2 regions of the Halobacillus sp. K22 genome follow, and region 1 is predicted to be linked to the other one. Evidence: predicted binding sites of a transcription regulator. Region 1 holds the regulator's gene; the other holds the start of a gene.
The links. The regulator LexA, encoded in region 1, represses DNA repair genes until DNA is damaged. The targets are predictions, from matches to a motif close to CGAACATATGTTCG.
Positions count from the first base shown of each region.

Region 2: the regulator LexA is predicted to act here: its motif matches at 2,469-2,482, upstream of ACTWPM_RS11175 (YolD-like family protein).

Region 1 is NZ_JBQQCN010000004.1:49,168-52,874, reverse strand. Features, by position in the region: gene ACTWPM_RS04650 (YneB family resolvase-like protein) at 74-739, opposite strand; gene lexA (transcriptional repressor LexA) at 1,063-1,686, shown strand; gene ACTWPM_RS04640 (hypothetical protein) at 2,024-2,167, shown strand; gene ACTWPM_RS04635 (hypothetical protein) at 2,262-2,810, opposite strand; gene glnA (type I glutamate--ammonia ligase) at 3,294-3,707, opposite strand, start outside.
Region 2 is NZ_JBQQCN010000013.1:87,623-91,329, reverse strand. Features, by position in the region: gene ACTWPM_RS11180 (transglycosylase domain-containing protein) at 1-1,930, shown strand, start outside; gene ACTWPM_RS11175 (YolD-like family protein) at 2,107-2,448, opposite strand; gene ACTWPM_RS11170 (YwhD family protein) at 2,980-3,522, opposite strand.

The DNA of each region.
Region 1 (3,707 bases):
TATTGTGACTCACAGGATCGATTCATGTGCGAACAAGAAAAAGACAAGTGGCCAGAGGACCCTTGTCACTTATTTAATCGTAACCCTTCTCTTCTTTTTTTTCAAGTAAGACGTGCTCCTGATATCTTCTATGGACCGTTGCCTTGGATACATCATACCCTAGTCCGCGAAGAGTGGCAGCTATATCTTTAAATGACAATTTATTCTGGCGTAAACGAACAACCTCATCTATGGGAAATTCAATCCGTTCTCGTCCAGGAGCCAAGTGTTGATTTGACAGATTATCAGCAGGGTTATAGCCTTCCTCTACTGCCTTTCTCATTCCTCTACGAATCTTCATATTATGTATTTTCCGCTGGTATTCTTCTACAATACCCACAATCTGAAGGACCATAGAGTCAGACTCAGCTATCTCCAGTTCTCCTTCATGAGATAGTGAATAGATTTGAACGTCCAATTTATTCAATTGATGAAATAATGCGATTTTGGTATTCCCGCGTCCAAGTCGAGTTTCATCTTGAATTAACAAAGCTTCTGCTTCCCTATTAGAAAAATACTCAAGCAAGCGGAAAATCCCCTCCCGTTCAATTTCGTAACCACTTGCTTGTTCCTCTATACAATCCACAACTTCCATACTGTGGTGTGCGGCCATCTGATTTAATTCGTTTCTTTGTCTGTTCAATGAAGAAACTTGTGCTTCTTTTTCGGTACTTACACGACAATATAGGATAACTCTCATGATGTTCGGCCCTTTCTATTAAATCTTCTCATACAGCATATAATAGATTATCCAATGGAGACCATTGAAAAGTAAAGAAAGGCTAAACTTGCGATAAACAGTACGAGATACGTTACATCGAGCTTTGAAAGTTTGTTGAACATGATTAGACCCTCCATTTTTAGGAACGAACGTTCTTAAGAACTAATGTTCGCTTTTTCTATTACCAATTATATACGAACAATAGTTCTTGTCAACCGATGTTTTCGAACGCTTGTTTGTATTATTTAAGTAGGCATGGTACAATGTGGTTAATATAAATCCTATGTACGAGGTGTAAATCTATGAGTAAACTTTCAAAGAGACAGCAAGAAATATTAGACTTTATTAAAGAGCAGGTAATTATGAAAGGTTATCCGCCTTCTGTTCGTGAGATCGGCCAATCCGTGGGTCTGGCATCCAGTTCGACTGTGCACGGACATTTGTCAAGATTAGAGAAAAAGGGGTATATCCGAAGAGATCCTACTAAACCAAGAGCAATTGAAGTGATAGAATTAGAGGAAGATCACAGTATCCCTAGAAGTGAAGCCTCTTATGCGCCTGTTATTGGTAAAGTAACGGCAGGTTCTCCTATTACCGCAGTCGAAAATATTGAAGAATATGTACCACTGCCTGACTCTTTAGCTGGTACAGACGATAACACGTTCGTACTTGTTGTACAGGGCGAGAGTATGATTGAAGCCGGTATTCTTGATGGTGATATGGTGATCGTGAGACAACAGCAGACAGCTCAAAATGGAGATATTGTAGTAGCCATGACAGAGGATGAAGAAGCTACCGTGAAGCGCTTTTTCAAAGAAAGAAACCATATCCGGTTACAGCCTGAAAATGCTACCATGGAACCTATTCTTCTAAATGATGTTGCTATTCTTGGACGGGTTGTAGGTTTATACCGTACGGTTCATTAAGCAAATATTAAGGGCAGCTCTTAAGAGCTGCCCTTTTTTCATTTTTTACCAATTTATCCTATTAATATATAGAAGAAAAAATAAAACACGTTCTTTACTATTTTGTAGACGAACAAGAGCAACAGCTGAAAAGTTCCATCCGAGATTGAGGTTCCCACGTCTATTGAACTGCTTCGCCCATCAGATTCCTTTCTTCATCCTCGCAAGATTAATCTTATTCTAGAAAAGTGCTGGTTTACCAAGTATTTCATTAAGGGAACTTATGTAATAAACCGACTCACTGGTACCTAAAACCATACGTAAAGCTTGACCTATAATAAATAAGGAGTTGATTAAAATGGGCTTAAAATCAAAGCTCTCAAAAATTCTAAGAATCTGGAACGACGTGGACGCTGTTCGTAATAACCGAATTGGCCAGCGAGTCGGCAGAAGAGCTGCTGGTAAAGTCAGTGGGAAGCTCATTCGTAAGATTTTTAAATAGGATTTTACTATCGTTAGTAAATAACATGGCCCTTTTGCTCAGCGCAACGGGGCTTTTTTCTTTTAAATTTATACAACTTTACTATCCATTTATCCTACTTAATGCCATTATTTCTTAAGTAATCAATTAAAGCGAACAAGATCTGCTCTTTACGATCTTTATAATTAGTATCCATCTTTATACGCTGGCTGCTAAAAAGAAAGGCATCATGCAAATAGAAGATGCGAGGTGTAGCTTGCCACGTGTGCTCTGTAATTCTATTCCAGATGTACGCTTCGAATTTTTCGGAATAGTTTTTTTGTTTAATACATGAGCGCACATCCGTTTTTTTAACCTCAATAGATCCTTCATACATATTTTTGCGAGCAATTTCCCACCACATTTCAGCTCTGTGAAATTCGCGAAGCTCATCCTTTTTAACAACATTTGTTGCATTAGGTTCCTCTGTTGAATTAACCAGTGTGCGCTCTTCAATAAACGCCCATAGATCAACTTCATTGATTCTCCATCCATCTTTACGCGTGGCTGGTTCGACGCCTTTAATTGTGCCGTTTCTCAGCCAACGTCGAAGACTTTCTTTATGTGTCGTAATTTTATATTGTTTTAATTTTTCCAAGGCCTGATCGACAGTATATTGTTCCATTCTACATCCCCTAACAAATCAATTGTTGTGTACAAATCATAACACAACACGTGTTGCGATACACGTGTAAACAGGTTTTGTCTGAGAACTTTGTGCATTTTTTACTAAAATACACTTCAAACTGAAGTATTTCAGACTGTCACTTTTTGTGAAACGATGGCTGTCTTGAAATAAAGTTTTTCTAAAAGAAAAAGTTGTGATAAGTTACTTAATATTTTTTCACATAAAAAAAACCTTCTGCAAACGTCCAAGTTAATTGAATTAATTAGAGTTTAAATCTCAGTATAAAATCTACTTATTATAATAATGTGCAATCATGTCACAGATTGATTCTTTTCTTATCAGTGGCTCCCAGCGATGCAAAACTATATCCTGCTACCTTCATTTTCAGGGGTTAACAAGGGGGTGAGTGAGAAAAGTGGAACGTATCAATCTCCGCATAAGAAAAAGCCTCAGCGCTTAGACGCTGAGGCTTGATGAGGATTAATATGTTTGTAGATATTGTTCACGTTCCCAAGGGTGTACTTGTGTACGGAACATATCCCATTCGATTTCTTTCGCTTCAATAAAGTGTTCAAACAGGTGCTCGCCAAGAGCTTCGACCATAATCGGATCTTCCTGCAGTTCTTCAAGAGCATTGTAAAGCGTGGCAGGCAGATCTTTAATGCCGTGTGCTTCACGTTCTTTCTTATTCATAACATAAATGTTTCGATCGACTGGAGTTGGGGCTTTCAATTTATTCTCCACACCGTCAAGACCTGCAGCTAATAATACTGCCATAGCCATATAAGGGTTTGCAGCAGGGTCTACGCTTCTTACCTCTATACGAGTACTTAATCCGCGGGAAGTAGGAACACGCACAAGCGGGCTTCGGTTCTGACCGGACCAAGCCACATA
Region 2 (3,707 bases), on a different contig from region 1:
TTCTTTAATGACCGAACAGAATACGGTTTATTATAGTCAGGGAGAGGATATTATTGGAGAAGATCATGGAGCGGAAGAACGATACTGGATCACCATTGATGAAATGCCGGATGCGATAAAGGAAGCGACGATAGCTATTGAAGACCGTCGATTTTACGATCATTTTGGCTTTGATCCCAAACGGATTGCTGGTGCTGCTTTAACCGATCTTAAACAGATGAGCATGGTGGAAGGAGCAAGCACGATTACTCAGCAGTACGCTCGTAACCTTTATTTATCTCATGATAAAACGTGGAAGCGAAAAATCCAAGAGGCTCTCTATGCCCTGAGACTAGAGATCTTCTATAATAAAGATGAAATTTTGGAAGGCTATTTAAACACGATTTATTATGGACATGGAGCCTACGGAATTGAAGCAGCGAGCCGCTATTACTTTAATAAAAATGCAGAAGAGTTAACGCTGACGGAAGCCTCTATGCTTGCAGGCGTTCCTAAAGGTCCAAGCTATTACTCTCCTCTGAACAATGCAGAGAACGCGGCCTCGCGCCAGAAACTAATTTTGGGAGAAATGGAGAAGAGCGGATTCATTACTTCTTCTGAAAAAAATGAAGCGGTGGAAGCCAGTCTAGTATACTCAGATCACTCTGACAGTTCCGACAAAGAAGCCGCACCATACTTTCAGGACCATGTCGTTGCAGAAGCTGCCAGAATTCTTGATATTACACCTGAAGAAGTTAAAACAGGTGGCTATCACATTCATACCACACTTATCAAAGACCATCAGAACACGCTTGAAAAACAAATCGACCGTCACATTCCTCCAGAAGAAGATATTCAAATCGCTGCTGCCATTATGAACAGTCATAACGGTGCGATTACAGCGCTGATCGGCGGCCGGGATTACGAAACCAGCGCTTATAACCGGGCTACTCAGGCGAAGCGTCAAGTAGGATCGACCATTAAGCCTTTCCTATATTACGCAGCACTGGCAGAAGGGTATTCACCGGTCACTATGATTGAAAGTAAGCCAACCGATTTTCAAATAGGTGATAACGGAAAAGTCTACAGTCCAACCAATTTTGGTGACCAATATGCAGACAAGCCGATTACAATGGCTCAGGCGCTTGCGGTATCTGACAATATTTATGCTGTATCCACCAACATGGATATCGGTCCTGATAAACTTGCGAAAACACTGGACACATTTGGTATTTCGACTCGTGCCAAACCTGTTCCTTCTCTTGCCCTTGGTTCTACTTCTATTTCTCTTTATGAAATGATGAGTGCTTACGGGAAAATGGTGAAAGGTTCTGAATCTCTGGAGGGTCACACCATTGAGAAAATTACAGATCGTCACGAAAATATACTTTTTGAATATCAGCCGGTATTTAATAAAGAGAAAGAAATCGATCCGAATCGTGCCTTTACTATTACTCACATGATGACAGGGATGTTTGATTCTTCCCTTGATGGATATGCTTCTGTTACAGGCAGTCCTATAAAGGGAAAACTGACTCGTATGTACGGCGGCAAATCAGGTACAACAGATTATGACAGCTGGATGATTGGCTTCAGCCCACAGTTTTTATCAGGAGTATGGGTTGGCCATGATGAAGGCGGCCGAAAACTTGAAACATTCAATGAAAAAAGATATGCCAAAGCTGTTTGGGCAGACACCATGGAATTAATTCATGAACCACTTCCATCAGCAGCCTTTATTCCAACCCCGGATGTAAAAGGGGTTTATATCGACCCTGAAACCGGGCACAGGTCCGGTCCTAATTGTCCGAAAGAACGTCTCATGTATATGGATAAAAGCGACATTCCAAAAGAAGTTTGCGGGGGCAATGAAGATAAGGATAAAGAAGAAATTGAGAATGAGTTTAAAAATGACCCATGGTTCAAAGATGTAGTAGACTGGTTCTTTTAAATAATCTAAAAAAAGACAAAGAAAACGACCGGCGGCAACCCGGTCGTTTTCTTTGTCCTAGTAATACATGTATAACCATGTGTTACTAAATATATTACCCATTCTGCCAGTACGTCAAGATTCCGAGTACCCTTTCGACCATTTTTTAGTGAACATTTTGTGAACAAATTATTCACCTAAATAATTGAAACATCGGTAAGGTCATCCAGAGAAATTTGAACTTTTTCTTTCGTTTCCCAATGTACGCCATAAACTTTACGCTTCAGTTTGTGAATGTACTCCATTTTCATGGGAATTTCTTCATAGTCAAAACCATTATGGATTTTGACGCGTACCGTCAGATCGTCGTTTAAAGCCCGCTGCAGTAAAAAGTCAATCTCAATGGCCTTCTGCTCATCAATAATCCCTTTCTCTACCCGCTCATCTTCCTTCCATAATTTCTTTATCATCTCTACATGCTCCGGCAGCATCAGCGATGTCCACTTAATTGTACCCCGGTCACGGTTACGGCTATCCATAGTTGATCATCCTCCTTATGCGAACATTTGTTCTTATTGTAGCACAAAACCTCTGTTCGTAAACTGGAATTTACAGGATAATCACTTTTAAGCGGGTTTTATCAGGCTTCCTTAACTATAAGATTCGTTCCTTTACATTTTCTTAATAACTTAGAAAATTAATTCTCTAACACCATCTCGAATTCAAGTCTTCAACAATAGGGCCGGTTTGTGGAAGACTCCTGTGGGATGAACATGATCGGTAAGATCCCGCAGGGCTGTTAAGCCCGAGGAAGCTTACCACAAGGGGTGTTCGACTAAGATCGCCACGTCCTGTGGCAACGTCAAACGACCCTGCGTCGTGCAGGGCCGGAAAGCGAAATCGTCCCCCGCAGGACCTAATTCTCACAAAAAACTCGAAATTAAGTCTTACAGTATCGGGAGCTTACCTGGAAGACTTAATACTTACGACAGACCCTGGGTTCAAGACCACTGATAAAATCGGGCAGTAAAAAAGCACTTTCTCTGAGGGAAAGTGCTTTTTCTCGTAATTTATTGGACACCAAGAGAATCTTTTAGGTCCTGACTTGTATTTTCCCATAAATCTGGCTTGAACTCACGGAGATATTCCCCGAGAATCGTTCTTGATTTTTCGTCCATATGCTCGACAACGAACTTTCCTTTTAAGGACTTATCCATATGGTTAACATGCTCCGGCATCAGCTTATAGCCTCGTTTAATCGAACGGTCAACGACAATTTCACTGCCCGCTACTCCGTAGTAGCAAGGCTTTCCTTCCTGATAATCCACAGTTACCCAGACGATCCAGTATAATAAACCATTCGCTACGACTTCACGGTCCGTAATAAATTTCACCCGCTTCTCCACCGCACTACGGGCATGCAGAGCCCCCATATCGACAAAGGCCTTCTCTTCATTTGGATCCACGATCACCGGGGTCATGTTTTCAAGGCTGATGGAGCCTACTCCATATCCACCGTGCCCATCCGTTGCGTCATCCTTAATAATCGTGAACTGTTTCTTCTTTTTATCACTTTTATCATCATTATTTTTAAATTGCTCAAATTCTTTCATGACAAACTGAACCTCCTCTAAACATGACTGATTTTTCCCTATTTTAACATAGAATCCACTCTTTGTTTTAGCATAAGGAATTGGATAAACCATTCATATAAACAGCTATTCATGTATTTAATGCTTTCTTCAAAGCATGCAGGGCCTGCATAACCTCCTGAATATCCTCTTCCCCGTTCCTTTGA